Prochlorococcus marinus str. MIT 9515: one gene and its partner. The protein of the gene in region 1 interacts with the protein of each later gene in a pairwise test. Links are inferred from orthologs where the notes say so. Each region holds a gene or a part of one and is shown on either strand. Other genes may lie near its edges. The genes, in order: rpe and eno.

Region 1 (16,649 bases):
AATAACAAGCCATCAGTAATTCCACTACCCGCAAAAATAACATTTTCTCCTGATGCCAGTTCATTGGCCTCATAGATTTTGTCAATATCAGTAATTCCCATTTCATTTAAACGTTTTATATTTCCTTCTTTTGTATAGTCTGCCCACTCAGAAGTTTGTGCAATCGAGGGATCATATACTAATTGTCCTTGAAAATGCCCCCCTAAAGCTCTCATGGCAGCGGCTGATATTACGCCTTCAGGAGCTGCTCCAATTCCCATTAGACAATGGGTACCTGTGCCTGCAAATCCACATGCAATTGCAGCTTGAACATCTCCATCAGAAATTGGTTGAATTTTTGCACCGCATTCTCGAATTTCCTTTATCAACCCTTTATGTCGAGCTCTATCCATAACAACTACTGTAAGTTCATCAATTGCTAAATCCAAGCAATTACTTAAAATTTTTAAGTTTTCAGTTGCTGAATTCCTAATATCTACTTTTCCTTTGGCTGCTGGAGGTGCTGCCAGTTTATTCATGTAAAAATCAGGTGCATTAAAAAGCCCACCAGTGTCAGAGGCCGCTAATACTGCCATAGATCCTCTTTGGTTGTTAGCACAAAGATTAGTACCCTCACAAGGGTCTACAGCAAAGTCAACACCAGGCCCATTGCCACTGCCTACCTCTTCACCTATGTATAACATTGGTGCTTCGTCACGTTCTCCTTCACCTATAACAATTTTCCCCTTCATCTCAATTTTGCCCATTCGCAATCTCATTGCTTCAACAGCAGCAGCATCGGCTTCATCTTTCTGGCCGAGACCTGTAAGTTTCGCTGATGCGATTGCGGCTTGCTCGACTACTTCGAGAATTTCTTGAATTAAAGTTTGATTCACAATTAAATTTAAAAAGATTTCTTAAGAGATTTAAATATGTTCTCATAAAAAATGACTTTTTTATAAGAATTATTTTGCTAATTAGCTTTTTTTAACTCTTTGCAGCTGTTACTTTATCAGGCCATGACTTTAAATTAGGAATAAGCAACCAAATATAGTATCTTTATTAAATATTTTAAAAATTAAATGACCGAATCTAATTCTAAAAACTCATATAGTGTTAATCGACCAATTCAAATAATTCCTTCTGTCTTACCTGCAGATTGGGCAAATATGGGGGGATGTGTAAAAGATCTTGAGGAAGCAGGGGTTGATCGTATTCAATTTGATGTAATGGATGGTAATTTTGTTCCAAATCTTACATTTGGTCCTGAAATGATTGCTGCATGTAGGAAATATTGCAAGGTTCCTTTTGAGACTCAATTGATGGTAAGCCAATATAACTGTGAGACAATGCTCGAGTCATACGTTAATTCAACAAAAGGACCAAATGGAGAGCCAGGAGTTGTAATCGCTCATGCTGAATCAAACGTTCACCTTCACAGGATTCTTGGAAGGATAAGAGATCTTGGTGGATCGCCATCGGTTGCATTAAATCCTCATACACCATTTGAAATGATTGAAAATATAATGGATATGGTGGATCACGTCTTAGTAATGACAGTTAACCCAGGATTTGGAGGTCAAGCATACATACCAACTATGCTAAGTAAAATAAGAAAAATTAGAGAATTTGTAATTGAAAAGAATTTGAATATAGACATCGAAGTTGATGGTGGAATAAAAGCAAATTGGACCATTTCGCAATGTGCAGCGGCTGGGGCTAATTGTTTTATCGCAGGGAGTGGAATGTTTGCTTATCCCACATTGAAAGAGGGTTGCGATGAATTAAGGTCAGTTGCCCAAGATGCTCAAAATGGAAAGATAATTTCAGAGCCCTAAGAATGAACATTTGAAATTAATTTAATATTCCAAATATCCAGCCATAACTATGCAAACCTATACCTAAAAAATTAACTCCGAGATAACATATTAGTACAACAAAAAAGCCTGAAGTTGCGAATAAGGCAGGTCTTCTACCTTGCCAGCCTCTACTAATTCTCATGTGTAAATAGGCAGCATAGAATAACCAAGATATGAAGGCCCATGTCTCTTTAGGATCCCAACTCCACCAAGTGCCCCAAGCTTCATTAGCCCAAATGGCTCCGGTTATTAAACCAAGAGTAAGAAGAACGAATCCGACTAATATTGATCTATAACTAAGAGTATCTAATTCCTCCGTATGAGTGAAATTTATAGGCTCATTGAAATTATTGCCAGAGTACTCATTAGACATCCTAAAACCTCCTATACCTGTAGAACTGCTTCTAAGTTGAAGAGGTTGTCTGTTATTAATAAAAAGTACGGAAGCTGAAAGTAAAGAGCCAATTATGAGCGCGGCATAACTTAGCATTACTACGCTTACATGCATAATTAACCAGCTTGATCTCAATGCTGGAACAAGATTAGAAGATAGTTTTAAATCATCAGGCAAAACAAAGCATGCAAAAGCTATAGTTAAAAGCTCAATAGGTATTGCTATTACTGGTATTATGGGATTTGGGTATTCTTTCTCTACTAATAATTGACCTAGAGATATGCCCCAAACTAAAAAATAAAGAGATTCATATAAATTACTTATTGGGAAATGTCCAGATAAAATCCATCTGAAGATAAGCTGTAAAGCTATGAAAAGATTAATTAAAATTGTAAAAAATCTCACAAAAGATGAGGATTTTTTATTAAATAAAGCTAATAAAGAAATTGGCAGATTAATTAATAAAAAATAAAATATTAAAATGCCTAAGGTAGATACTGGGTCGTAAATCAAATTTTTGATAAAACCATCAAATATCATCAGTAGAATAAAAAACTGTATTAGTTAACTTAACTATAAAGTAATTTAAAAAATATTTATTTTTTGTTTATTTAGAATATTTTAATTTAAATTAATTTGTAAATTAATAGCTCAAAGCTGAAAATTATCTCCAAGATAAAACTTTTTCACTATTTGATTATTTGCAAGTTCATTAGATGATCCATGGGCTAGGATCTTCCCTTCACTCAAAACATATGATTTGTTTGTGATTAAAAGAGTTTCTCTAACATTATGGTCAGTGATAAGAATTCCCATTCCATTTTTACTTAGTTTAATAATAAGTTTCTTTAAATCATTTACAGCCAAGGGGTCGATCCCTGCGAAAGGTTCGTCTAAAAGTAAATATTTAGGTCCTTTTCTTCCAACTGATAGAGCTCTTGCTATCTCACACCTTCTTCTTTCCCCTCCAGATAGTTGATAACCATAATTATCAACAACTTTATTTAGATTAAATTCATTAATTATTTTTTCTCTCTTATTTCTAACTATTGCGCTACTGGAAAAAGAATGTTGTAAGGCCAAGTCTATATTTTCTTTAACTGTAAGATCTCTAAAGATACTTGCCTCTTGGGTAAGATACCCTAAACCAAGTCTTGCTCTACTGGGCAAAGGTAAATTTTTAATGGACTTATCATTCATTGAAATATCTCCTTTATCAGGTTTTAAATTACCAACTGCAAGATTAAAAGTAGAGGTTTTGCCGGCACCATTAGGACCCATTAAACCTACAATCTCACCAGGGGATACAGTTATTGACACATCATTAACTATTGATTTGCCTCCAATGGTCAGAAATACGTTTTTTATTTCAAAATTCATTTTTCACTCGTCTCACTAAGTAAGGTTTATCATTTTCATTTAAGTCTTCTTTATATTGAAGCTTTCTTAGTAAATCCTCTAGACATTTGCAAAAAGATTCAAGGTCTATTCCTAAATTAATGTAAGTTCTATTTTTTATCCTACCCAAACCTTCCCCCATTAATATAGTTGCACCATTCAAATTTCCTTTACTTAAGTGAAATTGAGAAACGGAAACTTGGATTATTCCTTGTACAATTTGTCTTTCATCACCATCAAGAGTATTCCATATATCTTCAAAAGCATCATGAGCCTCATACCATTTTTGATCATTAAAGAGATTTAAAGCATTAAGAAAGTTCTCCTCAAAACTTTTTTTTATTTCTTCATCTCCCATAAGAAACTATTTTTTTAAGGCCTTTTTCTTATTTAATTTTCTCATTCTTATTGAATCAGGCGTTACTTCTAACATTTCATCGGGACCTATATATTCAAGCGCTCTCTCAAGTGTAATATCTACAGGAGATTGTAAAGTATCCAATTCTTCTGCTCCTGCAGATCTCATGTTTGTCAGTTGCTTTGTTTTGCAAATATTTAACTCTAAATCTTGTGATCTATTATTCTCGCCAATAATCATACCTTTATAAACCTTTGCTCCCGGTTTAATAAAATAAACACCTCTATCTTCTGCATTTTTTAAAGCATAGAATGTAGCAACACCCTCTTCAAAGGAAATAAGTACACCATTTCTTCTTGTCTCAAAATCTCCAGCTTTAGGTTTATATTCATAGAATGAGTGGCTCATAATTCCTTCCCCTCTAGTTATTCTCACAAATTCCCCACGAAAGCCTATAAGACCTCTTGATGGCACAAGAAATTCTAGTTGTGTTCTTCCATCTGAACTTGTCTGCATGTTTTTCATCTCAGCCTTTCTTGAACCAAGTTTTTCAATGCAAGAACCAACTGCGGCTTCTGGAACATCTAAAACTAATGTTTCTATAGGTTCGCATTGAACATTATCAATCTCTCTAAAAATAACTTGCGGTTGCGATATTTGGAATTCAAAGCCCTCTCTTCTCATTGTTTCTATCAAAATCCCTAAATGCAGTTCGCCTCTCCCAGAGACAGAAAATCTATCTGGTGAATCTGTTTCTTCAACTCTTAGGGCTACATTAGTTAATAATTCTCTTTCTAATCTATTTTTTAATTGTCTGCTTGTAACAAATTTCCCTTCTTTGCCAGCAAATGGAGAATCATTTACGACAAATGTCATATTTAGTGTAGGCTCATCAACTTTAATCAAAGGAAGTGGATGAGGAGAATCAGGACAAGCTATGGTCTCTCCAATATTTACATCATCGAAACCAGAAACTGCAACAATATCTCCGGCAAAAGCTTCATTAATATCAATTCTTTGCAATCCCTCAAATCCTAAAAGTTTGCTTACTTTTCCTTTGATAGTTTTTCCACTTTCTTTTATAAGGCTTGCTTGTTGACCATTTTTTATAGTTCCATTATGAATCTTTCCAATTACAATTCTTCCTAAGAAATCAGAGTAATCCAAAGTTGTAATTTGAAGCTGCAATGGCTTATTTAAATCACCTACAGGTGGAGGAACATGCCTAAGAATAGCTTCAAAAAGGGGCATCATATTATCATTATTTGACTCCATTTCTTCTTTTGCAAAACCTGATAATCCACTACCGAATAAATAAGGAAAATCGCATTGATCATCATCTGCACCTAATTCAAGGAATAAATCAAGAACTTTATCAACTGCTATTTCTGGAACTACTCTAGGTCTATCAATTTTATTTACGAAGACTATAGGTCTTAGACCTTTTTCTAAAGCTTTTTTTAATACAAACCTTGTTTGGGGCATAGGCCCTTCATTAGCATCAACGATTAATAAACAACCATCAACCATTCCCAAAACCCTTTCAACTTCACCTCCAAAGTCAGCATGTCCCGGGGTGTCAATAATATTAATTCGGGTGTTTTTATAATTAACAGCTGTATTTTTTGAAAGGATTGTAATACCTCTTTCTCTCTCCAAATCATTCGAGTCCATTACGCAAGTAGGAACTACTTCGTTATCTCTAAAAATTCCTGATTGAGATAATAATGCATCGACAAGGGTTGTTTTCCCATGATCTACATGAGCTATAATTGCGACATTTCTTATATCTTTAATTGAAGTTGACATCTAAAAACTTACAAACCAAAAGTTGATTATATTAAGGCTAACTCAAAGAATGCTTATTCTGAAGAATTTATCTGTAAGACTTTGAAAATCATATATAAAAATTGTTATTAGTTTTTAATTAAGTTGTTTTTTTAAATTCCTATTTGATGCTTCAAAAACTTTAAGTGCTTCGATCGACCCTTCATATCGCCAGTGCCAAGGCTCATAATCAACATTTTTATTATTTTTATTGAATGATAATTTGAAGTGATACTTAGCTGCGTTGTTTTTAAGCCATCTGAAAGCATTCGTATTTTCAAATTCAACTTCAAAGTCTGTTTCTCTTTTATCGGCATCTCCAATATCAATAGCGAATCCTGTACTATGCTCAGAATATCCTGGTGGTGCTGAAACCCTAGCCCTTTCTGCAGCAATCTGATTTCTCATGGATTTTAAAGAATAAAAAATATCTTTCTGTAGATTTATTGATCTATATCCACTAAGAAAGACCAAATATATACCATCTTTCATAGCATCATTTTTCATTTTAAGAAGTGATTCACTCATGTCGATATGAACTTCAATATTTGGTTCAATGACAACCAATTTTTCTTTCGAAATTTCCTTATATGGGAGATGGCCTAAGATACTATCATCAAAATTATTAGTATTTTTAGTATTGATATTTATTAATCGACTTTGATTTAAATTTTTGTTCAATCTCAACCCAGCGATAGAAAAAAGTAATAATAAGACTGGAATTACTAAAAATATATATATTTTATATTTTGGATTTACTTCATTTGTATATTTTCTCTCAGCGACTGGGATATCAAATGACTCTTTTAATTCTTCTTTACGGTCCAAGATTAAAAGTTTATTAGAAAAACATATTTCGATATTAACTATTAATTTACGAAATGTACTTTTATAAAGAATTTGATGTAGCTTTTTAATAGGATACTTTTTTTTTTGATATGTTGAGAGTTGCTGTTATCGGTGGAGGTCCAAGTGGTTCATGTGCTGCTGAAATACTTGCAAAATCTGGGATAAAAACATGGATTTTTGAGAGGAAGTTAGATAATGCCAAACCTTGTGGAGGCGCTATTCCTCTTTGTATGGTAGAAGAATTTGATTTGCCAGAATCAATTATTGATAGAAAAGTTAGAAATATGAAAATGATCTCCCCATCCAATAGAGAAGTAGATATTATTTTGGATGATATTTACCCAGGAAGTAAAAAAGAGTATATAGGGATGTTAAGGCGCGAAGTTATGGATTCATTCATGAGAAATCGCGCTGCAGATCTGGGAGCAACCTTAGTCAATGGCCTGGTATCCAAAATAGAAACCGGTACGAACAAGCAAGGGCCATACACACTTCATTACAATGAAATTCTTAATGATCAATCCGAAGTAAAAGGAAAACAGCTAGAGGTTGATTTAATTGTTGGTGCCGATGGTGCAACGAGTAGAGTTGCAAAGGCTATGGATGCTGGCGATTATAACTATGCGGTAGCAATCCAAGAAAGGATAAAACTTCCCAAGGAAGAGATGAAATATTACGAAGATAGAGCAGAAATGTATGTAGGAACTGATGTATCACCAGATTTTTATGGTTGGGTATTTCCAAAATACGACCACGTTGCAGCTGGAACCGGAACAATGAAACAGAATGGAGGTTTAATAAAAAGCCTTCAAATTGGTGTAAGAGAAAGAGCAAAGAAAAGACTAGTTAATGGTGAAGTCATAAAAGTTGAAGCTCATCCTATTCCCGAACATCCAAGACCAAGAAGAGTTGTAGGAAGAATGGCTTTAGTTGGAGATGCTGCTGGTTACGTAACCAAAAGTTCAGGAGAAGGGATATATTTTGCGGCAAAAAGTGGAAGGATGTGTGCTGAGCAAATTGTCGAATCAAGTCAAAATGGAAAAATCATCCCTACTGAAAAAGATTTAAAAATATACTTAAAAAAGTGGGATAAGAAATATGGAACAACTTATACAGTTTTAGATATCCTCCAACGAATTTTTTACACAAGTGATGGAGCTAGGGAAGCATTTGTAGAGATGTGTGGTGACATGGATGTACAGAGACTTACATTTGATAGTTACCTCTACAAGACGGTAGTAGCAATGAAACCACTTCAACAATTAAAACTTACTCTTTTAACTCTAGGATCTGTTTTAAGAGGTAAGGCATTAGCGCCAAGCACATACAAGCCAGTCCCAAGTGCTGTAAGAGATGACAAGGAAGTTGATAAGATGTTGGCGGTTAGCTCAATTAAAGGTGGGATTAAAAAAAATAAAAGTCAATAACAATTGTTTTTGAATTATTAATTTAGTTTAGTAAAATCAGCAATTTTTAAAGAGTAATTTCTGATCAAACCTAGTAAATTTAATCGATTATTTTTGATTTCTGGATCTTCTGACATAATCAAAACCCCCTTATCATTATCAAACAGTTCATTAAGGTTATTGGTATTATTTTCAAATAAATTAAAAAGCTCAAAATAATCCCAATTAGTTGATGAAATAAATACTTCTATTTCTTTGATGAATTGAAATACTTTGGTTTCACATTCTTTTTCAAATAAATTTGGATTAACATAATCCTTGCTTGCAAAAATTGATCTTTTTAAATTACCACTTTCAGCTAATTTACAAACTCTAGAGATGACTTTTTGAATCTCAGAAAAATTTGCTTTCTCTTTAAGCTGTTTAATAGTATTAATCCTTTTTTTTAAATCCAAAATATTCACTATTCTTGTTTCAACTGATGAATCAGTAAAACAAGTAGCTTTAATTACATCTTTACTGATTGATAGTTCATCAAGATGGCTAGCAATTCTTTGATTAGAAAATTCAATTAAGTCAGTTAAAACTTTTTCTTTCTCAAATTTTAAATTAGGTAATGAAATTTCCCAATATTCAATAAGTTCCCTAAATATATTTTCAATAGCTATATCAAGTTCAAATTGCCAAATAATTAAAATAACCCCATTTAAATTTCTTCTAAGTGCATAAGGGTCAGAGGAACCACTTGGTCTTTTTCCCGAAATAAATATACTTATTAAAGTTTCTATTTTGTCAGAGATAGAAACAATAGCTCCGTATTTTGTAGAAGGTAAATCATCTTTATAAAAACGTGGCAAATAATGTTCAGCTACAGCAATACAAATTTCTTTGCTAAAACCTTCATTTCGTAAGTATTTACCTCCCATTATCCCTTGCAATTCGGGAAATTCATAAACAATTTCACTACACAAATCGTTTTTACAGTACTTTGCAGCTTCTATAATTTTATTACTATCTAAAGATTGATCATTTAAATAATTTAAAATCTTCTCTGAGGTGGCCTGAATTCTTTTTACTCTCTGAAAAACATTACCCATACCTTTCAAATAAGAAACAGATTTTAGTTTTTCATTACGGACATTAGAAGCAACTTTTTTGTCACTTTCTACAAAAAACCTTGCATCAGAGAATCTTGCCCTAAGTACTTTTTCATTCCCCTTTGCAATAGTATTGTTAGATTCTTTAAGACCATTAGATAGGACAAAGAATTTTGTACTTATAATTTCTTCAGAACTCAAACCTAATTTGGAAAATTTTTTATTCTTTTTTAGAAGAGGAATGTATCTTTGATGATTTTTCATTACTGTTGAAAGAACTTCAACAGGCAAATTAAGAAATTGCTTATCAAAATTACAAGTTATTAAATTAGGTGATTCAACTAAATCAGTTAGTTCGTTGAGCAAACTCTCAGAGAGACTAGGGTCTAATTTTAACAATTGAGATTCCTGGTTTATTAGATTATCAATTTTTTCTTTTCTTTCTTCTCTGTTAACAAAAACTCCACTTTCAGCCATTAATCCAAAATAATTATATGAAGATTGGATTTCAATAACTTTATTTATTAACCTGTGACCGTTTGATTTGTTACCTATTTTGATCCTAGGATCACATTCATCGAAAGCAAAATCAAGAATTTCATCATCATAAAGTGAGACAATCCAGCGGATAGGTCTTGAAAATTTAAAGCTACCGTACCCCCATTTCATAAATCGAGGACCTTGCAAATTTTTTATTAATTTTGGAATTATTAAAGATAAAGCAGACTTTGTAGATTCTCCTTTTTCAATTTTCGTTCCAAATACAAACTCACCCTTTTCTGTTTTTCTTATTTGGAGATCTTCTATATTAATCCCTAAACTATTTGCAAAACCAAGAGCAGCTTGGGTTGGAACTCCATTTAAAAATGCAGCAGAAGCTTTAGGCCCTTTTCTTGTAACTCTCTTATCATCGGCATAATCAACTAAACCTTCTAAAAATAGAACTATTCTTCTTGGTGTGGAGGTGCAAATAATATTCTTGTATTTGATAAGTTTCTTATCAAATTCAAATTTGATATTAGAGTAAATTTGGTTTATTACAGAATGAGAAAAATTGGCCGGTAACTCTTCTGTTCCTATCTCAAGTAAATATTTAGACAAAAATAATTTATGGGCTATTACAACTATAATTTACTACCGGTTAAATAAGCTTTTCGCTAATGTATAAAAAGAGATATGTTTTGGTCCCTTGATCAAGGTCGAAAAAGTAAAAAAGAAAAAAAAGATTGAAAAACAAGAGACGGTTTGCTTAGCAAATGGTCTAGAGGTATCTAAGTTTGAAAATTTCAAGAAGGGCAGTGAATTTCTCAAGGAACCACTTGCAAGCGAACTAAAGAATGAAAGTGATCATTTTACAAATGATGCTGTTCAACTATTGAAATTTCATGGAAGTTATCAACAAGATAATAGAGAAAACAGAAAGCCTGGCAAAGGGAAAGATTGGCAGATGATGCTTAGGCTAAGAAGTCCTGGGGGAGAAATCCCAGGAAAACTATTTCTATCTTTAGATGAATTATCAGACAAACTCGGGAACGGCACACTGAGAATAACAACTAGACAAGCCTTTCAAATGCATGGAATCAGGAAAGATAATTTGAAGAAAGTTATTAAATCTATTGTAAATTCAATGGGCTCAACTTTAGCTGCGTGTGGGGACATAAATAGAAATGTCATGGCTCCTGCCGCACCTTTTGAAACATCAGAATACATAACTGCAAGAACTTTAGCCGTAAAAGTTGCCGATCTCTTAACACCTGTAGCAGGACAAGGAACTTTTTTAGAGCTTTGGGCTGACGGAGATTTGGAATACACTATAAAACCAGATAAAGAGATTGAAGAGAATAGAAAATTACAGTTTAAAGAGAATGTTTTTAGCGGGTCCAAAAAGGAACCTTTATATGGATCTACCTACCTCCCAAGGAAGTTTAAATGTGCTGTCACCGTTCCTGGCGATAATTCTGTTGATCTTCTTACTAATGATATTGGAATAGTTGCATTCACTTCTAAAGAAGGGGAATTCGAAGGATGTAATTTTTATATAGGTGGAGGTATGGGTCGAACTCATAATAATGAAGAGACCTTTGCAAGAATTGCAGATCCACTTGGTTATGTTGATAAGAAAGATATATATGAACTAATTCAAAGTATCGTTGCCATTCAAAGAGATTATGGAGATAGAAAATCAAGGAAAAATTCTAGAATGAAATACCTTTTGCATAGAAAAGGTATTAAATGGTTTAAAAAAATTCTTTTAGATAAATATTTTAGAAAAGAAATTAAGCCTTTAAGAAAAGAACCAGAGAATAAATTAATTGATTATCTAGGTTGGCATAAACAAAATGAAGATTATTATTTTGTTGGTTTACCTTTATTATCGGGAAGGCTTTATGGAAAGAAGAAATCACTAATAAGAAATATTGTTAAAGAAAATAATCTTGATTTAAGACTTACACCTAATCAAGATATTTTACTTTGTAATATTCCCAAAAAAAACAAAAGAGAAATTCAAAAAGCCTTAAAAAGTATTGGATATGACAATCTTCATGATATCAATGAAATTCAAAGACACGCTTTAGCATGTCCAGCCCTCCCTCTTTGTGGTCTGGCCATGACCGAAGCCGAAAGAATTTTGCCTGAAGTTCTCAGTAGAATTGAAAATTTATTAAATGATATGAATATAGAAAAGACGATATTGTTCCGCATGACAGGATGCCCAAACGGATGTACAAGACCTTATATGGCAGAACTGGCTCTTGTAGGGAGTGGGCAAAATAAATATCAACTATGGTTAGGCGGCAGTAAAAACCTTCAAAGGTTAGCGAGACCGTACTTGCAAAGAATGGATCTCGATGATTTAGAAAAAACTATTAAACCATTACTTGAATTTTGGAAGAAAAGCAATCCAGAAAAAGATTTTGGTGATTTTATAAATAATGAAACTGATTCTTCTATTAATAATTTATTAATAGAATTTGATTAATATTTAAATTATCCCATATAAAGCATTAGCTTTTTTATTCTTCCAAGCCCATAATTGATCTCCATAGCTAAAATGCCACCATTCATTTGGATGTTGTACGAATTCAAATTTATTCATAATTTCTTTTAATAATTTTCTTCTATTATCGAAGACAATTGCATCTTCTTTTTCAATATTTTTATAAAAATCCGGTTTAGATTTCTCATTCATCTCATCAATATTACTCCCCATATCAATTATATTTCCATACTTATCGGCCAAAGTTATATCCAAAGCGCCTCCAGTTGAATGAGGAGGAGGAAATCTATCATCGAATGATGGGTATGCCCAAAATTCCTCAACTTTTTTTGTATTAGAGGATAGCTTTCCATATCTTTTTCAGAAGCATCAATATCTAACCGTTTACATTCCAAAATAAAAGCTCTATTAAACATAAATTCTTGGACTTCGATAGGACGCCAACTGTCATAAATTAAAAGGTGAAAATTACTATTTCTTAATTTTAAATATTCATTTACTTTAATTAATCTTTTAATAACTTCTTCTCTTAATTTCCAAATCCCCTCATCCTCTCTATAAGGAGCACCCATATCATAATAAGGATGAGGACTAATAAATTTGAAACAATTAGGTATTGCTATCAATTTATCTTTATTCTCTTCAATTGGGACTTTATTCCAAATTTTCAAATATTTTTTTTAATTGATCTCATATTTGCATATATTTTAAAATTTACAATTATTAAATTATTAATTTAAGAAATCATGTACAAATTTATTATCAGAATTGTCAATTAACAAATCTTTCAACATAAAATTTTTTCTTAAGTCAGGATCATCCTTTATTACGTTCTGCGCCTCTTCTCGAGCTTTTTCAATTAACACCTTATTATTTGGTAAGTTATCCAATACAAAATCTGGTAATCCTGATTGCTTATACCCCAAGAGTTGCCCTGGACCTCTTATCTCTAAATCTTTTTCCGCGATATAAAAACCATCATTAGATTTTTCTAAAACTTTTAGTCTTTTGTTTTCTAATCCATTTTTATCAGAGGTTATTAAGTAACAAAATGATTTATGGGTGCCTCTCCCAACTCTTCCTCTTAACTGATGCAACTGAGATAATCCAAATCTCTCTGAGTTATAAATTATCATGATTGAAGCATTAGGTACATCAATACCGACTTCAATAACTGTAGTGGATACCAAAATACTAATTTCATTTTTTAAAAATGAATTAATTACGATATTCTTCTCATCAGAATTTAATTTCCCGTGTAATAGTCCAACTTTATTTTTTAAAAAGATCTCCTCTGATAAATACTGAAAAATGTTTTTTGCAGAGCTTAAATTCATTTTTTCAGAATCTTCGATTAATGGCAAAATTACATAAGCTTGTTTTCCATTATCTATTTCATTCTCTACAAGTGAAAATAGTTTATCTAAATCATCCTCTGTAATTATTTTTGTAATTATTGGAACTCTTCCTGGTGGCAGTTCTGTAATCTGACTAATATCTAGATCTCCATATAGTGACAAGGCAAGTGTCCTTGGTATTGGTGTGGCTGTCATTGATAACAAATTCGTATTATCGCCTTTATTCAGTAATCTATTTCTTTGAGTCACCCCAAACCTATGTTGTTCATCAATGACCACCATACCTAATGAATTAAAAATAACTTTATCTTCAAATAATGCATGAGTACCTACAAGAATATCTACCATTCCATTTTTTAAATTTATTAGTATTTCTTTTCTCTTTTTTTGTGGGGTGTTACCTGTAAGTAGTTCGACCGAAACAGAAAGTGGATTTAGATATTTTAATAAATTTTTATAGTGCTGATTAGCAAGTACTTCTGTAGGAACCATTAATGCACCTTGCTGATCTTTTTCAAGAATAATTAAAAGGGAAACAATTGCAATAATAGTTTTACCACTACCAACATCTCCCTGAAGTAGTCTGGACATAGGGGTTAAATCTGATATGTCTAATTTAATTTCATCAAGGACTTTTTCCTGAGATTTTGTTAATTGAAAAGGAATTTTATTTAAAAAATCTTGGAGTAAAAATCTTTTTTGAGCAAATGTTCGATTAGTTGATTTTTTATTATTCTTACGCTTTCTCAATAAAAACTTCATTTGTAATAGAAATAGTTCATCAAATACCAATCTTTTTTTTGATTCAATCAAAGCATCCTGATTTGGAGGTAAATGAATGTTTATTAAAGAATCACTTTTTGGTAATAAAGATAATGAACTAATTTGTTTTTGAGTAAGTAAGTCTGGATAATCTTTTGAATAAATAATTACTTTTTTAATTAATTTGATAAAACTTATATTTGAAAATGATTCTGATAAGGAGTATAAAGGCATAATCTTACCAGAGAAATTAAAAGATTCATCATTATTATTTAAAATCTCTATCTGCGGATCAATAAAATTTTTTCCATATTCAGATAGTTTGACCTTACCAGAAATAGCTATTTTAGTACCAGGAATATATAAAGATTTCTGAGAAGTATAAAAGGAATAAGATCTATATCTTTTTCCTAAAAAAAATTTTGTAACTTTAATAGATGATGTCTCATCAAAAATTACTATATTCATTATGGATAAATTACTATTATTTTGACTCTTATAAATAGAAAACTTTTTAATAGTTGCAATACAAGTGTATAAATTATCTGGTTTTAGATTAACTATTTTTACTCTATTTGTATAATCTAAATAAGTACGTGGAAAATAATTGATTAAGTCTTTTATGTTAAATATACCTAATTCGTTTAGTTTCTTTTTAGTTACTTTACCTATACTTTTTATCAAGGAAATATCTGAGTATAAAGATAGATTTGAATCTGCAAATCTTGAATAATTACTAGTAGTATTTTTACTAGAGTAAATTAAATCAATAGATGTACTTAATTTTAATAGACATTTTCTAGTATCAATTACAAGTCTTTTTCTCTGATTACTATCTAAATTATTATATTGAGAATATTTAATTGAAAATTCACTAAATAATTTGATATATTCATCAGTTAATTTAAGATTTTCTAAATTGCTTAATGATTCATAAAGATAATCATTAAAAAATTGTTTTCTACCATGTAAATTAGTAAATTTATTTTCTGACTCTAGTGTGAGTGATTTTTGAAGGGGTCTAATCCAATTCTTAATTAAATTTATATATTGTTTATTATTCGTCACTTTATCTGAGAGATAAACTTAAGATTTTATTATTTTAAATTTTTAAGGTAAAGTTCCTTATTTTTCCAATATAGATGTTTTTTATTTAATAATCTAAATTTATTCTTTAATTCGTTAATATTATTTCTACAGATTGAAAGCTCTAAATTATGAAATTCTAATTCAATATCTGAGATGTTAAACAAACTTATATTGCCTGATTTATTATTAAATTCAGTAAAGTTACTTGGGTTTAGATCATAACTAATTACGAAAGGATGAGGATGTTTTATTAAATTATGATTATTTGATAAGAATTTGAAAATATCTTCGGATATGTTTTTTTGAATTAATTTTATTTTGAATAATTCTGAATTTACCTTATATGAAAGGTCTACTAAAAATTGGTTAAAACCTTTATCAACTTTTTCAAATAAGTTTAAATTATCACTATATAGAGAAACATCATTTTCTTGATCATTAAAGTTCTTAGGATTAATTATGTTTTTTTCTTTTGTTCCTTCTATTAATTCAAGAACAGAATCAATGATATGTTTCTCATCTTCAAGATCTTTAATACTAGGTTGTTTCGAATAGTAATTTAAACAATCATTTTCATCCAAATTTACAGATGAAAATTCATCATCATTTATAGACTCATAATATTGATATGAATTTAACTTATTACTGCAATTAAATTCAATGGATTCTTTAGTAATTAATTCCGTTTCATAGTCAAAATTAACCGTTTTAGATTTTTTTAATTTTAATAATTCTTTTAATGCTTTTTTATTTATTAAATGTATTTGGGTCTCACTATTATCGATTAACTTCAACTGCTCAATTGTTAATAATGGAAGTTTTGATTGGATAAGAAAGCTAATATCATTGTTTAAAAAGTTGATTAATTCTAGGTTTTTATATTCTTTATCGCTGTTCCTAAGAGATAGATCAGAATAAAGTCCAAATATCCCTTTCTCAGTAGACGAAAGAATAGATTTTCTTACAATCCTAAAATAAATTTCATATTCTTTATAAATATTTTTTAATAATATATCTTTTTTAACCTCAGCCCTATCGAGCTGAATCTTCACCTCTTTTGAATATCTACCTTTGATACTATTATCCAAATTTATTAATTTGACTTTAAAGATGCGACTTCATCGGCAAAGTCCATTTCATTCTTTTCAATACCCTCACCTAACGTATATCTTGTGAAACGCCTCACTTTGATATTTTCACCAATTTTAGCTGCTGCCTGCTTTACTAAATCTTCTACTGTTAGAGAACTATCCTTTATATAAGGTTGAGAAAGCA
Region 2 (16,718 bases), 520 kb from region 1 along the record:
TTTTTCAATTCCAGCGGCTTTAGTTATCAAGACTGAAGCAGGTGGAGTTTTAGTTATAAAAGTAAAGCTTCTGTCTTCAAAAACGGAAATTTCAACAGGAATAACAAAACCGGCTTTATCTTGTGTCCTTGCATTATATTCTTTGCAAAATGCCATTATATTTACACCGTGTTGACCTAAAGCTGGACCCACTGGTGGGGCGGGATTTGCTTTACCAGCTTGCAATGCTAGTTTAATAACCGCAACGATTTTTTTTGCCATTAGATTTCTTGAATTAAAACGATAGTTAAAATGATTATTTTACTCGATAAACAGAAATAATAATTAATTTTGTTTATTGATTTGCGAGAATTCTAATTCTACAGGAGTTTCGCGCCCAAATATTGAAAGTAATGCTTTTAATTTATTTCTTTCTCCCGAAACTTCTATTACTTCACCCTGAAAATCTTTAAAAGGTCCACTCGTAACAATAATTCTATCTTTTTCTTCAAGATCTAATTTTATTACAGCTTTCTTCTCTGAGGCGCGCTTAAATATTCTATTTACCTCTTGCCTAGATAATGGTCGAGGTTTGATATGCCCTCGTGATCTACCACTGCCTCTCCCATCTTCAGCTCCAACAAAATTAATAACATTTGGAGTACTTTTTACAGCCATCATGGTATCTTCATCCAAAATCATCCTAACCAACACGTAACCAGGGAAAACCTTCTCCTCTGTTGTTTGTCTGGATCCATCTTTCTTAAGTTTAATTCCGGGAGTTTGAGGAATCTCAATCTCTATAATTCTATTATTAACACCTAAAGTTACTGACCTTTGTTCGAGAGTAGCTTTTACTTTCTTTTCACAGCTGGAAGCAACTTGAACGGCATACCACCTAGCAATACTGGTATTGGCCTTTTGGGAACCAAGATTTGCTGTTAATTCATTACTCATTTTTCTTACTCTGGAAACTGGATAAATAATCTTTTTAAAATTATAGGATTAAATCTATATTTAAAAATTTTTTTAATTTAACGGAAAATTTGTGATGCGGCCCATCCATAAAATCTGCTCACAGATGCAATTGCAGCTGCAGAAAAGGATACCATAATGATAACAGCAACAGATTCGCTAAATAACTGTTGTTTGTTAGGCCACACAACTAGTTTAAGTTCATCGACTGTGGAAGTTAAAAAATTCTTCTTTTTCTTGGGCTCTTTTATTTCAGAGGGCTCTTTTATTTCAGAGGGCTCTTTTTTAAGAGGTTTTTGATTAGTAGGACTTGACACAAAATTTTATTTTAGTATAGGCTTCGAAAGCTTAAAACTATTTTAGCTCATTGATTTACTCATCAGCTAGGTTTAAATAAAATCTCATCTTTTTTTGAAGGATTAATCTTTACACTTATATTTTTTTTATTTTTAAAATTTTCCTCTAGTAATCTTGATGCTAGTGGGTTTTCTATTTGTCTTCTAAGCTCTCTACTTAAGGGCCTAGCACCATATTCAGGTTGATAAGAATCATTCGCAATTTTTAAGATAACTTTTTTATCAATATTAATGTTTATTCCCTGCTCAAGAAGTAATTTCTTTAATTCGTTTATTTGTAAAAGAATTATTTTTTGTAGTTGATCAATTGAGAGGAGATCAAACTTTACTACCTCATCGATTCTGTTTAGAAATTCTGGTCTAAAAATAGATGATAATGACTTATTAATAGACTCTTGTAAAGCATGTTCTCTTAATTCAGAGTTTTCTTTATTGTTTGGAATTTTTTTGGCATCTTCTAAGATTATTTTTCCAGCTAAATTACTTGTCATTATGATTACTGTATTTTTGAAGTCAACTGTTCTTCCTTGAGAATCAGTTAATCTTCCTTCATCTAAAACCTGTAGGAGGACGTTGAAAACTTCTGAATGAGCTTTTTCGATCTCATCAAGAAGAATTACGGAATAAGGTTTTCTCCTGACTGCTTCAGTTAACTGCCCCCCCTCTTCGTAACCGACATAACCTGGAGGTGCTCCTAAAAGCCTAGCGACAGCATTTTTTTCCATATATTCACTCATATCCAACCTTAATAAGGCTTCTTCTTCATCAAATAATGATGATGCTAGAGATTTTGCTAATTCCGTTTTCCCAACTCCTGTAGGACCCATAAATAAGAATGATCCAACAGGTCTTTTAGGATTTTTCATTCCAACTCTCGCTCTTCTTATTGCAGAAGAAACAGCTTCTATAGCTTTTTTCTGCCCAATAACTTTTTCGCTTATTTCTAACTCTAAATTAACTAATTTTTTTCGTTCATTAGAAACTACTTTAGCCATAGGAATACCAGTTATTTTTGATATAACATCAGCGATATCATCAGGTTCAACTTGATATTTAAAATTAAATTTCTTATCCCTTTGAGGATTTTTGAATCTGCTCTCAATGTTGTTTATTTCAAATTCGACCTCATTAAGTTCTTCCTCTAGGTTATTCAAACGCTCAAAATAATTTATTTCCTCGCTGTTCATATTTAATTCTTCGATTTCGAGAATAAGTCTGTCCTCTTCATGTAACAAAAAAGTTAATTGTTCCATTTTTTCCTGATCATTATTCCAATTATTGATAATTGCGTTCAATTTATCTGTAGCTAATTCTTTTCTCTCTAATAATTTTTCTCTATCTTCAATGTTTTCAGGTGAAAGATCTTTTAACTTATTTTCAATGTTATAAATTTTGCTTTCTTCATCTAGGATTATTTGAGGTTTTATATTAAATTCTATCTTTAATTGAGCTGCTGCTTCGTCAATCAAATCTATTGCTTTATCCGGAAGAAACTTATCGCTTATATATCGATCTGCAAGTCTTGCAGAAGAATTTATCGCTTCTTCGGTAATTCTAATACCATGGTGTAATTCATATTTCTTTTTTATACCTTTCAAAATTTGCGCAGTTAATTCTACTGAAGGCTCATTAACTAATATTTTTTGAAAACAGTTATTTAATGCTTGATCTCTTTCAATATTTTCTCTAAACTTTTCAGGAGTGGTTGTCCCTATACATCTCAGTTCCCCCTCAGTAAGTAAAGGTTTTAAGATATTGCTTATATCTGCTGTAGATCTATCAGAACTAATTATTGTATGAATTTCATCAATAAATAAAATTATGCCCTGATTTGAGTCTTTTATTTCGTTAAGTATTAAACTTAGTCTTTCTTCTAATTGACCTCTAAATTTTGTTCCGGAAACTAATGCTCCTAAGTCAAGAGAAATAATTTTTAAGTTTTTTAATGAATCAGGAACTTTTCTTTCCACTATCAGTTGAGCAAGTAATTTAGCAATTGAAGTTTTGCCAACTCCAGGATAACCAATGAGGATAGGGTTATTTTTACTACGCCTAGATAAAACTCTCATTAAATTATTAATTTCATTCTCTCGTCCGACAACTGGATCGAGCAAACCTTTTTTCGCTGAGTCAGTTAAATCTTTTCCATAAAGAGAGAGTGCATTCTGGCTACTATTATGTTGAGTTTCAATTTTCAGATTATTTTTCGGTGTGGTAATTATAGGTTTTGTTTTTTCTATTAGGGCTTTTTTATCAGTTTTATTTATTGATTTATTCTCTTTATTGGTAATATTTTTTTTATTCTCAAGGTAATTTTGCCTTGGATTAATATTGGGAAAAATTTTTAATTCTTCCTCTAATTGTTCTACTGAAAGGTCCCCTTCTTGAAAAACATAATTTCCTATTCTTGCATCTCTACCTAATGCAATTAACAAATGAGGAATCTCTATTAAATTAGATCCCCACTGAGTTTTTATTTGATTTGCATTATCTAGTAAAATCTCTAAATCTTCACCAATAGTAAAAATATCTGAATCATTTGTGGGTGTCTCCTCTAGAAAATCCTCAGTTATGTCTAAAACTGTATCTTGATCTATTGATAATTTTTCTATGAATGCAAAAAAATCACTTGAAGTAAACAGAGTATGAATAATGTGTTCAATATTGAATTCACTATGGTCCCATTTCTTTGCAGTTTCTTCTCCTAACAAAAGAAGATTCCAACTTATATCACTAAAAAGTTCTGGATTTGATGTAAGAGTTTCTCTCATGAACTATACAAAAGTATTACTTGACCATTCAATTTTTATCTTAATTAAGATAACCCTTAATGATCATTAGAGTTTTTTAATTATAAGATGAAATTAAAATTTTCTTATAAACTAAAGCGAATTTGATTTATTTAATAGATTATTTCAAAATTGGCTTATTTACTAAGAGATTCTTCAGGAACTTGTTTTGAAATCAAAAAAAAATTATTTGATTATCTTCTTTATATGTCAGATATTAGCCAAATACTTCAGCTATTTATAGGATTTAAATAGTATTAATTAAATTGTGAAAGAAACTATTGATTTTCTTATTGACACTATTGAAGCTAGGCAAGTGCTTGATTCAAGAGGAAACCCCACTGTAGAGGCTGAAGTGTTTTTGGAATGTGGTGCTATCGGCAGAGCAATAGTACCAAGCGGAGCAAGCACTGGTGCTCATGAAGCACATGAATTAAGAGATGGTGGGACAAAATATATGGGAAAGGGAGTCTTAGATGCGGTTAATAAAATTCATGAGACCATTTCTCCTGCGTTATGTGGATTATCAGCTTTAGATCAAACAATCATTGATAAGTTAATGATTGAAATTGATGGAACTCCTAATAAATCTAATTTAGGAGCTAATTCTATTCTTGCAGTGAGTCTAGCTAATGCTAGAGCTGCTTCAAAAGCCTTGGATATGCCGTTATATAGATATCTTGGAGATCCATTATCTAATCTTCTGCCAGTTCCATTGATGAATGTAATTAATGGTGGTGCTCATGCACCTAATGGTCTTGACTGCCAAGAATTTATGCTCGTACCTCACGGGGTGAAAACTTTTAGTGAAGCACTAAGAATGGGTACTGAAATATTTCATTCACTCAAATCTTTGCTTGATAAAAAAGGATTATCTACCGCTGTTGGAGATGAAGGTGGTTTTGCCCCAGAATTATCATCGTGTGAAGCAGCAGGAGATCTGCTTTTAGAAGCTATTCAGAAAGCCGGATTTATTCCTGGTAAACAAGTATCATTAGCTCTAGACGTTGCGAGCACTGAATTTTATAGAGATGGTTTTTATAAATATGAAGGGACAAATTTAACTAGTTCTCAAATGATTTCTTATCTTTCAAATTTAGTTTCAAATTATCCAATTGTCTCTATAGAAGATGGATTGGGAGAAGATGATTGGGAGGGTTGGGCAGCCTTAAATAAGGAGATTGGCCATAAAGTGCAGTTAGTAGGTGATGATTTATTCGTTACGAATACTGAAAGGTTAAGAAAAGGAATATTAGAAAAATCTGCTAATTCAATCTTAATAAAAGTAAATCAAATTGGAACATTAACTGAAACTTTAGAAGCTATGGATTTAGCTAAAAGTGCTGGTTTTACAAGTGTTATCAGTCATAGAAGCGGTGAGACTGAAGATACAACAATTGCTGATTTATCTGTAGCAACTAGAGCTGGTCAAATTAAAACGGGCTCTTTGAGCAGAAGTGAAAGAATTGCTAAATATAATAGACTCCTAAGGATTGAGGAAGAGTTAGGGAACCAAGCTAGATTTGCTGGGGATTTAGGATTAGGTCCAAAAAATATATAAGATTAGATTATTGCTACTTCTTGAGCTTGTCTATTCTTGAACCTTTTCTCATGTTTAGTTGACATTTTATCCAATCAATACTTATTGGTGCTGCAAATAATAAAGGTAAAATAGCTAAATTATTTTGGTTCTTAGTCACAAGTAAAGCTGATGCTATTGTAAGGCTTCCCATAAGAATTGAATGTCCTAATGATTTTTGTGCAGTAAACATTTTCTTAAATTGCCTGTCAGATTCTCCCATCCTTATTTGAAGTTGTAAATCACCCTGCTCTAATCTCTCTAAACTCTCATCAATTCTTTTTGGGATGCCTACAGCCTTTGAACCTAATTCACCAACTTGTCTCCCGAATTGGTTAATTAAATCGTTTGGTGATTGATTATTAGAAGTCATGAGGTCAATTAGATAAGGCTTAGTAATTGATACAAGGTTAAACCCTGGGTCTAACATTCTACCAACTCCTTCAAAAGTTGATAGTGCTCTCATCACAAAAATTAAATCCACTGGTAGTTGAAAAGGAGTTTCATAAACAAGTTCATATAAATCCCCAGATAGTTTTTCGATAATTTTTGGGCTGAATGGAGGAGTTAAAGCTTCTTTTAGCATTAATCTAACTAATCTTCTTACTGGTCCAACATCTATATCTTTGGAGATCAAGCCTGCTTGTTGTAGTTGAGTGACAAGTGAAGATGCATCTCTCAATGCTGCTGATTGAACCATAGATCCCAATCTGACTTGTAGGTTATTTGAAATATTGCCCATCATCCCAAAATCATAAAAGATTAATTTGCCTGAATTTGAAACGGCTAAATTCCCAGGATGAGGATCAGCATGAAAAAAACCATAATTTACTAGTTGTTTCAGATAGCTAATTGCACCTATTTCGGCAATCTTAGGTAAGTCAATGTTCTTAGACTTTAATTTTTCAATATCACTTATTTTTATACCTTCTAAATAACTAAGACAAAGGACTTTGTCACTACTCAAGTCCCAAATAACTTCAGGGACTTCTACATTATCATCATCAAGAAATTGTTGTCTAAATCTTGCGGCATACTGTGCTTCACATTTAAAATCTAGTTCTTTCATCAGAACTTTTCTGCACTCTTTTGCTATATCAACCCAATTTCTTCCACGACTCCAATTCCTATTCTTTTGCAGTACAAAAGCAATTTGTTGCATTATGTTCAAATCGATTATGAATAATTGCTTAAGATTGGGTCTTTGAACTTTAAATACAACTTCTTTCCCATTTCTCAAAGTCGCTCTATGAACTTGAGCTAAAGAAGCTGATCCAATTGGCAAATCATTAATTTTGTTAATTTCTGAGAATTTCTGCCCGAGTTCGGTTTTGATAATTTCCTCAACTTTTGTATATGAAAACTGAGGAACTTGATCTTGTAACTTTGATAATTCTTGTATCCAAGTATTAGGAATTAAATCAGGTCTTGCCGACAATAGCTGACCAATTTTGATAAAGGCAGAACCAAGATCAATTAATTGATTAGTAAACCACCTAGCTCTTTTTATTTGAACTTTTTTATTTTTATCTTTGTTAGTTTGAAAAATTTTAGTTTTTAAATTATCTATCCATAAATTGACTAAAAGTAAAATAAGTGTTTTCCAAATAAGAAAGCTTCTTTTGATTTTTTGTATTCTATTTTTTAATTTATGATTACTCATTAAATTGTATTATTCATTTTCATATTGAATTTTTCAATTTTTTCTTGTATTTCTTGTATCTCTTTTAAAACTTCATTTAAGTTTGGATCTTTATAAGATTCTGAATTATTAGTATTTCTTTTTTGACCCATTTCATTTTCCATTCTTGCAGCCTCTTCAATTATGGCTCCTTTAAGTGTATCTAATTCTTTTTTGATGATTTCAGGGGCCTCTTGAGCAATACTTGTAGCTTCTTCAAATTTTTCTACAACTATTTCGTTTAATTTTTCACTTACCTTTTTAATAGCCGCTTTTAAAAGATAATCAGAATTCGTCATAAATAATATTTAAAGCCTATTAGTGATTCATAATCATAACTTAATTGATAATAGATCAATTGAGAACAAATCAGGCAATTGATTTCCTTTTGCATTTGTCGATTTGTTTTTCCTATGTAAGTTTGTATCTATATTCTGCTTTTTTCTTTTTTTTCTCTTAACTTATATTTATGTAAAAAGGTTAGAAATTTAAAAAGTATATTTTTCTATCCAAAAACTCATCTAATTATTGATTAAAAGGAGTTTTCTTAAATTGGAAATTATTGAAACAGATGTAGCTATTGTTGGCGGAGGTCCAGCCGGATGTACCTGTGCATTGTATACATCTCGTTCTAATCTTAAGACAGTTATAATTGACAAAAATCCATCTGTTGGAGCTTTAGCAATAACTCATCAGATTGCAAATTATCCAGGGGTTCCTGTAGATATTAGTGGTGAAAAATTACTTACATTGATGAGAGAACAAGCTGTTCAATATGGGACTGATTATAGAAGAGCTCAAGTATTTGGTATTGATGTTGGTAAAGATTGGAAGACTGTTTATACACCTGAAGGAACTTTTAAGGCTAAAGCACTTGTATTAGCAAGCGGAGCAATGGGTAGACCTGCTTCTTTTAAAGGAGAAGCAGATTTCTTAGGTAAAGGTGTCAGCTACTGTGCCACATGTGATGGGGCTTTTTATAAAAATAGAGAGGTTGCAGTTGTTGGAGCTAATAAAGAGGCAATTGAGGAAGCAACTGTGCTCACAAAATTTGCTTCAACGGTACATTGGATTACATCAAGTGATCCAAAACAAGATAATGAGGAGGCGAAGGAATTGATGGATATTTCTAATATTAAACATTGGAGTAGGACGAGATTATTAGAGATATTAGGAAATGATATGGGTGTAAACAGGGTGATTGTAAAGAATAAACAGGAAGAAGGACCCATTAATATTGATTTAGACGGAGTCTTTGTTTATATGAGTGGTTCTAAGCCAATTACTGATTTTTTAGGAGATCAAATTGCCTTAAAGGAAGATGGAGGAGTAATTGTTGATGATTTTATGTCTACAAATTCTGATGGTGTATGGGCTATTGGAGATATAAGAAATACACCTTTTAAGCAAGCTGTAGTCGCAGCATCAGACGGATGCATAGCAGCAATGTCTATCGATCGATATTTAAATAGTAGAAAAAATATAAGAGTAGATTGGATACACTCTTGAAATATTGATAGAGTGAAAAATTATAGAGGTGTGGCTTCAGAGATATAAGCTACTCCGCCGTAATAACTTAAATCTGACTTGATATTGTCGCGCATTTGATCAATTAATTCTTGCTCACAGAAAACTATTACATGAGCGTTTGAACCTAATCCAGTAAATTCCATATCTTCTGTAACAAATCTTTCTGGCCCTCTTCCAGTTGCATGTTTCATAATTGTATATCCCGGGACATTAGCTTTCTCTAATGTATCGATAATTGCATCAAGTTCTCTTTCACTAAAAATTAAATCTAATCTTTTCATCTTTTACAAAGGGGTAATTGGAATGATTTTATTTACTAAACTCATATAAATAGGAATACCTAGAACTATATTAAACGGAAAAGTTAAGCCTAATGTAGTAGAAATATAATAACTTGATTTTGCTTCTGGAACTGTCATCCGCATGGCTGCCGGTACCGCTAAATATGAGGCACTTGCGCATAAAACTACAAATAAAAGAGCGTTCCCAGGTCCTAGAGATAAAAACTTTGCCACAAAAACCCCTATTAGAGAATTAAATAATGGCATAAAGATTGCAAATCCAATTAAAAATGAACCAGCGTTCTTTAGTCTGGGTAATCTTTGAGCTGCAACTATTCCCATATCTAAAAGGAAAAAGCACTCTGCACCATAAAATAACTGTCCAGTAAAAGGTTCCATTTTTGTAATGGCTGCGGGATTACTGAAAGCCGTAAGAAAACCGACAACTAAACTGGATAATAGTAAATAAACTGAACCATTCAAAAAAGACTCATGCAAGATTGAACTAAGATGCATTTTTCTTGCATTAGGTCTATCTTGAGGACCTGCAAATTTTACTATTAGTAAGCCTACAATTATGGCTGGAGATTCCATTAAAGCTAAAGCTCCTACCATAAACCCATCAAAATCTATACTTTGACTCTCTAAGAAACTTTCTGCTGAGATAAAAGTTACAGCACTAATAGATCCATATGCAGCTGCAATAGCTGCAGAGTTAAAAACATCAAACTTGTACCTTAATATAAAGAATCCAATTATTGGAATTATTAATGACATCAATATTGCTGCCCCTAATGTTGGTAAAACCTGATCGGTAAAACCACTTTTCTGTATTTCAATGCCTCCTTTAAAACCAATTGCTAAAAGCAAGTATAAGGAGAAAAGTTTTGGTAATGGAGCAGGTATTTCTAAATCGGATTTAAAGAATATAGAAATTGCTCCAATTAAAAAAAACAGTACTGGAGGTGCTAATACATTTTGTATTATGGGATTTACTTCCATAAATTATTAGGCTAATTCATTTAAGGCAGCTTCTAAAGCTTCTTTCCTCGTCTCTATTATGCCACTAACTCCAAATTTAGATAATCTTTCTTTAACTTTTTCATTTGCTCCAGCTACAAATGCTTTTCTAGAATTGTTTTTAGCTTCTTGCATCATATCTTCAATAGCAAGTGTTGCTGTTACTCCAAGTCTAGGGACATCAGTAATATCTAAAATTAAAATTTTATAGTTTCTCACTAACATCATTCTCTCGGAAATGCCTTTAGCTGCTCCAAAACTTAGTGGGCCTTTAAGTCTAAATAACATGACTTCTCCAGAACATCTATCTAGAAGAGCCTTTTCATCAGCAGGTAAAAGGTTTTGACTTTGCTGATCCTCATTGGATAAAGGATTATCCTTGTCCATCCCCTCCAATTGAGTTTCAGTAATTGAATCTATTGTTAGCATATTCGCAATAAATACTCCAACTAGTACTGCCCATATTAAATCCCAAAAAACCGTCATTAGTAATACTCCGTACATCACAACTGAAGTTTTAAGAGATAATTTGTGAGCTCTTCTCAGGAAACCCCAGTCAATAATATCTAAGCCTACTTTGATAAGAATACCTGCCAAGAGAGCAGTTGGGATTTGCTCTGCTAATGGGCCTGCACCCACTAAAACAATTAATAGAACAATAGAGTGAACCATCCCAGAGATAGGTGTAGAACCCCCAGATTTGACATTGATAACTGTTCTCATTGTCGCACCAGCACCTGGTAAACCTGAAAATAGTCCTGCTATAGCATTCCCTATTCCTTGTCCAATTAATTCTCTATCAGAATTATGTTTTGTTTGAGAAATATTATCTGCTACTAAAGATGTAAGTAAAGAGTCAATGGCTCCAAGGACCGCAAGTACTAAGCCTGCTTTAAAAATAATAGGAAAGTATTGATTAAAACTTGGGAAACTTAAAGATGGTACACCTCTAGGAATTTCACCAATTCTGTCTAATGCTCCATCTCCGAAAATAAGAATTGATATTGGTGTAACTATTAATAAAGCTAAAAGAGGAGATGGGACCCATTGACTAATTTTTCTGGGTGTTAGAAATACTATTCCTAATGTCATTATTGCCACTCCAACAGCTGCTCCATTAGGCTGGAAATTAGAAAATACAGTTGATAAAGATTCTATTACGCCTCCTCTAGTACTGATTCCTAATAATGGACCAATCTGAAGAGTAATTATTATGACGCCTATGCCAGACATGAATCCGGAGACAACAGAGTAAGGAACTAGCGTTATATACTTACCAAGCTTTAAGATTCCAAATAAAATTTGTAATAATCCGCCAATCACCACTGCGGCCATCACTAGAGGTAAAATTTGGCCTGCTGAAAGATCTCTTGGTACACCAACAGCAGCCAAACCTGCGACAACTCCCGCTACTGTAACGCTCATTGGACCAGTGGGACCACTTACTTGAGAAGGGGTACCTCCAAATAAAGCTGCTAAAAAGCCAACTACAACTGCACCATATAAACCGTAAATTGCCCCGCCAGGACCTAATGCGGCATTACCAAAAGCCAGTGCAAGAGGTAAGGCGACCACGGCAGCTGTGATGCCTCCTAAAATATCACCTCTAATATTTTTAAGATGAAATCCATTGATAATGTTCAAAGATACTCTCCTTAATAAATCTAATAAGTAATGATAATATCTCTTTTTGTCGTTAATTTGTTAAAAATATATAATTTGTGCAAGATTTTTCAATAACTTTCTAAAAATATCTTTGCCATTATTTAGGTTAATTTTCCTGAAGAAAAAAGGGTTTTGATTATTTTTTATGCAAGTTAAGAGACTATCGTATTATTTGAGTAATTATTTTACAACTTCAAAATATTCAAATGAATTTAATCATTCGCCCAAGAAGATTGAGAAGAACAGAAGCAATAAGAGAGATGGTAAGAGAAAATTACCTGCATCCTGAAGATTTTATATATCCATTATTTATTCATGAAAAGGATTTTCAAGAGGATATATCTGCAATGCCAGGAACCTATAGATGGGATATGAATGGATTGATAAAGGAAGTTGTTAGAGCCTGGGAATTAGGTGTTAGATGTATTGTGCTTTTCCCAAAAATTGATGACAGCTTGAAAACAGAAGATGGCTCAGAATGTTTCAATGAAGCTGGTTTAATACCTAAAGCAATACGAACATTAAAAAAGGAGATCCCTGAGATGGCAATAATGACTGACGTTGCACTAGATCCTTATTCATGTGATGGACATGATGGCTTGGTTGATGAGAATGGAAAAATATTAAATGATGAAACTATTGAAATTCTTAAAAAACAGGCCATAACCCAGGCAAGAGCAGGAGCAGATTTTATTGGTCCAAGTGACATGATGGATGGAAGAGTTGGAGCTATTAGAAGTGCTTTGGATATAGAGGGATTCAGTGATGTGGGAATTATTAGCTATACAGCAAAATTTTCATCCGCCTATTATGGACCTTTTAGAACAGCTTTAGATTCTGCTCCAAAAGAGAATAATAAGAAACTTATTCCAAACAATAAATCAACATATCAAATGGATCCTGCTAATTCAAAGGAGGCTTTAATTGAATCAGCGTTAGATCAATATGAGGGCGCAGACATTTTAATGGTTAAACCAGGTGTTTCTTATTTAGATATTGTTTACAGGCTAAGTAATTTTTCAAATAAACCAATAGCTGCTTATAACGTGAGTGGAGAATATTCAATGGTCAAGGCTGCGGCTATGAAAAATTGGATTAATGAAAAGGATATTGTTTTAGAAACATTACTTAGTTTTAAAAGAGCTGGGGCTAAATTGATACTCACATATCATGCTTGTGATGCATCAAAATGGTTGCAAGAGAGGTAGAAACTCATTAAATTCAAAAATTTTGTTTATTCTTAAATAAATAATATGAATTGTTTTGCTTTTAAAAGTTTCAAAAGGTGTTCATAGAATTGGACATATTGCACTTAGAGTCGAGAATCTCGATAGAGCCAAGTCTTTTTATTTGAACTTAGGTATGAAGTTGATTTGGGACGATAAAGATTGGTGCTATCTTGAAGCAGGTAATTTTAAGGATGGTCTTGCTCTTTTAGGACCAAGTTATAAAGCGGCAGGCCCACACTTTGCTTTCCATTTTGAAGAAAAGAAAGAAGTTGAAAATATTTATTCTGATTTACAAAGTTCTGGAGTAAAAGTTTTACCTATTCATGAACATCGAGATGGAACAGCTTCTTTTTATATGCAAGACCCCGAAGGTAACTGGCTAGAAATGCTTTATGTTCCGGCTGGCGGGATTAAATCAAATATTTGATTATCTACTAATCAATGAAAGAGAAAAGTCATTATAAAAATTTATTATCGCACAAATCACTTTCAGAAGAATCTATTGGTCTTTTAGAGTGGGATACTTTGAAGACTCAAATTGCCTCTTTTGCTTCTACAAAAATGGGCAAGAATGTAGTACTTCAGTTTGAAATTCCCACTGAATATGAAATTTCGAGGAGATTATTGAAAGAAACTATAGAGATAAATGAGCTAGAAAAAAACTTAGATAAATCGATTAGTTTTTCTGGGGTGTTTGATATTTGTAAAAATATCGAGATTTGTTCAAAAGGAGGAGTAATTAATTCTTCTGATTTATTAGAGATAGCTGAAACAATTTCAGCTTCAAGAAATTTAAAAAAAATCCTTTTGGATTTTGAACAAAGACCTTTTATTTCTGCTTTTTTAAAGGGTTTAATTGACCATAATCAGATTGAAAAAATTTTGAAAAATGGTATTGAATCCAACGGTAGAATTTCGGATCGAGCCAGTCAGAAATTAGCAAACCTTAGACAAGAATTATTATCTAAGAAATCAGAAAGGAGGGTATTAGTAAATAAATTTATTCAAAATAATCTACCTTATATCCAAGATACTATTGTTGGCGATAGATACGGAAGACCCGTTTTAGCAATAAAAGTGCAATATGCAGAGAAATTTAAAGGTATAATTCATGATTCCTCGGCATCAGGAAATACTATATATCTGGAGCCAGAATCTATAGTTTTAAAGGGTAATAAGATCGCTTCTATGGAAGCTAGAGTTGCAGGAGAAGAATTTAAATTATTAAAAGAGTGGTCACATATTATTCGTGATAACAATCAAAGTCTTCTTGAAATGTCAAATATACTTTTGAGAGCGGAGTTTTCCCTAACTCGTTCAAGATATTCAAATTGGATTGGAGGCAATGCTCCAATAGTTGAAAATAGTCCAATAGTTTCTTTAATGGGTTTTTCTCATCCTCTTTTGATTTGGGAAAATAAAAAAAAACAAGCTGCCAAACCAGTTTCTATTGATTTTCATATAGACAGAAATACTAAGGTGGTAGCTATCACAGGACCAAATACTGGAGGTAAAACTGTTGCATTAAAGGGCCTTGGAATAGCATTATTGATGGCTAGATCAGGATTATTTATTCCTTCAATTCAAAAACCAATAATTCCTTTTTGTCCAAATATATTTGTTGATATTGGGGATGATCAATCTTTAGAGGGAAATTTATCTACTTTTAGTGGACACATATTGCGCATTAAAAATATTTTGGAAGCTCTTAATAATAAAAAGGGGTTTTCAGTTGTTTTATTAGATGAGATTGGATCTGGAACCGATCCTTCTGAAGGTACTGCACTTGCAATAGCTTTACTGAAAGAGTTTGCAATTGTCTCTGATATTACCCTGGCTACAACTCATTATGGGGATATTAAAGCTTTGAAATACAGTGATAATAGATTTGAAAACGTTTCAGTTGCTTTTGACGAAGAATCATTCAAGCCTAAATATACTCTTAATTGGGGAATACCGGGAAGAAGTAATGCGTTATCAATTTCAAAGAGAATTGGCATTAATGAAAAAATACTGAATAATGCTTCCAACTATTTAAAACCGAAAGAAGTTGAAAATATAAATAATATTATTAAAGGATTAGAAGAGGAAAGGTTAAAGCAACAAAAATCGGCAGAAGAGGCCGCTGAACTTATAGCCAGAACAGAAATATTACATGATGAAATAAAGAATAAATATGAATTTCAAAAACTCAATGCTTTAAAAATTCAGGAGGCTGAAAAGCAAAAACTATCCAAACATATCAAAGAAGCTCAAAAAGAAGTTATTAATTTGATCAAAAAATTAAAAGACCAAAATGCAACTGGAGAAGATGCCAGATTAATTGGAATTAGGCTTAAAGAAATTGAGACGGATCATCTTACTCAATCAAATGTTGAAAGGACAACATCTTGGAGTCCCAAAATAGGAGATTTTATTAAAATTAAAAGTTTAAATAGCTCTGGTCAAATAATAGACATAGATGAAAAAGCCAAGTCTTACGAGGTTAAATGTGGATCATTTAGAAGCACATTATCAATTAATGATTTTGAAGGACTTAATGGCGAAAAACCTAAGTTTAAAGATTCTCAAATCCAAATTAGTTCAGTAAGAGAAGATTTTTCTTTTTCTAAAATAAGAACAAGTAAAAACACCATAGATGTTAGGGGAATGAGAGTTCATGAAGCAGAAATCATTATTGAAGAAAAATTTAAAAAGTTTCATGGACCGCTCTGGATAGTTCATGGTATCGGAACTGGGAAATTAAAAAAAGGATTACGTTTATGGTTATCAAGTTTGAATTATGTTGATAAAGTTGAAGATGCAGAAAATAATGAGGGAGGAGCTGGTTGCAGTATTGCGTGGATAAAATAAAATCTGTAAGTATCTAGAAAAACTATTCGTCAATTTTTAAGTGCAATTTATTGATCAAGCAAATATTATTCTCAAAGCTGGTAAAGGAGGCAATGGAATAGTTTCCTTTAGAAGAGAAAAATTTGTGCCTGCTGGAGGACCTTCAGGCGGTAATGGAGGAAAGGGTGGCTCAATTATCCTTGTAGCTGACAATAATCTGCAAACACTTTTGGATTTTAAATTTAATAGAGAAATATTTGCTAAAGATGGTTTCAAAGGAGGTCCAAACAAAAGATCTGGAGCATCAGGGGAGAATACAATCCTAAAAGTTCCTTGTGGAACTGAAGTTAGAGATGTTCATACTGGGATTATATTGGGAGATTTAACTATTGATAAGCAAAGTTTAACTATTGCTCATGGAGGTAGAGGAGGCCATGGCAATGCTTATTACTTAAGTAACCAAAACAGAGCTCCGGAATCTTTCACTGAGGGACAAGAAGGAGAGATTTGGGAGGTGCAATTAGAATTAAAACTCCTTGCAGAAGTTGGGATCATTGGTCTTCCTAATGCGGGGAAAAGTACTTTAATTTCTGTTCTATCATCAGCACGGCCAAAAATTGCAAACTATCCATTTACGACTTTGATACCTAATCTAGGAGTAGTGAGGAAGGCTGATGGAAATGGATGTCTTTTTGCGGATATTCCTGGTTTGATATCTGGTGCTGCTGAAGGAGTAGGTTTGGGACATGATTTTTTAAGGCATATTCAAAGAACAAAGATACTGATTCATGTGATCGATTCA

The links.
Region 2: the proteins of rpe (region 1) and eno interact in binary tests that used the Escherichia coli proteins (3 or more experiments, as listed by UniProt). The link is inferred for Prochlorococcus marinus str. MIT 9515 from one-to-one orthologs.

What each region holds. Positions count from the first base shown.
Region 1 is NC_008817.1:736,172-752,820, forward strand. Bases 15-2,939 are described here. They hold rpe (ribulose-phosphate 3-epimerase), read left to right. Parts: upstream 15-1,061; coding sequence 1,062-1,817; downstream 1,818-2,939. Other genes in these bases: glpX (class II fructose-bisphosphatase), read right to left, coding at 15-875; ccsB (c-type cytochrome biogenesis protein CcsB), read right to left, coding at 1,834-2,772; lptB (LPS export ABC transporter ATP-binding protein), read right to left, coding at 2,884-2,939. In the rest of the region: more of glpX, read right to left, coding at 1-14; more of lptB, read right to left, coding at 2,940-3,612; P9515_RS04060 (DUF309 domain-containing protein), read right to left, coding at 3,602-3,988; translational GTPase TypA, read right to left, coding at 3,995-5,797; P9515_RS04070 (M15 family metallopeptidase), read right to left, coding at 5,912-6,643; chlP (geranylgeranyl reductase), read left to right, coding at 6,754-8,091; glyS (glycine--tRNA ligase subunit beta), read right to left, coding at 8,109-10,268; P9515_RS04085 (NADPH-dependent assimilatory sulfite reductase hemoprotein subunit), read left to right, coding at 10,357-12,147; P9515_RS09970 (M15 family metallopeptidase domain-containing protein), read right to left, coding at 12,411-12,836; ATP-dependent DNA helicase RecG, read right to left, coding at 12,897-15,353; P9515_RS04100 (adenylate cyclase), read right to left, coding at 15,383-16,462; tsf (translation elongation factor Ts), read right to left, coding at 16,468-16,649. UniProt on the Escherichia coli protein: Catalyzes the reversible epimerization of D-ribulose 5-phosphate to D-xylulose 5-phosphate.
Region 2 is NC_008817.1:214,504-231,221, forward strand. What follows is about bases 3,520-6,513. They hold eno (phosphopyruvate hydratase), read left to right. Parts: upstream 3,520-4,367; coding sequence 4,368-5,660; downstream 5,661-6,513. Other genes in these bases: P9515_RS01155 (ATP-dependent Clp protease ATP-binding subunit), read right to left, coding at 3,520-4,081; P9515_RS01165 (ABC1 kinase family protein), read right to left, coding at 5,674-6,513. In the rest of the region: rplK (50S ribosomal protein L11), read right to left, coding at 1-261; transcription termination/antitermination protein NusG, read right to left, coding at 325-936; preprotein translocase subunit SecE, read right to left, coding at 1,014-1,223; more of P9515_RS01155, read right to left, coding at 1,334-3,519; more of P9515_RS01165, read right to left, coding at 6,514-7,341; P9515_RS01170 (hypothetical protein), read right to left, coding at 7,341-7,658; P9515_RS01175 (NAD(P)/FAD-dependent oxidoreductase), read left to right, coding at 7,912-8,868; P9515_RS01180 (DUF3240 family protein), read right to left, coding at 8,889-9,170; P9515_RS01185 (sodium-dependent bicarbonate transport family permease), read right to left, coding at 9,174-10,172; P9515_RS01190 (SulP family inorganic anion transporter), read right to left, coding at 10,179-11,834; hemB (porphobilinogen synthase), read left to right, coding at 12,062-13,063; P9515_RS01200 (VOC family protein), read left to right, coding at 13,119-13,511; P9515_RS01205 (endonuclease MutS2), read left to right, coding at 13,526-15,937; Obg family GTPase CgtA, read left to right, coding at 15,978-16,718. UniProt on the Escherichia coli protein: Catalyzes the reversible conversion of 2-phosphoglycerate (2-PG) into phosphoenolpyruvate (PEP). It is essential for the degradation of carbohydrates via glycolysis.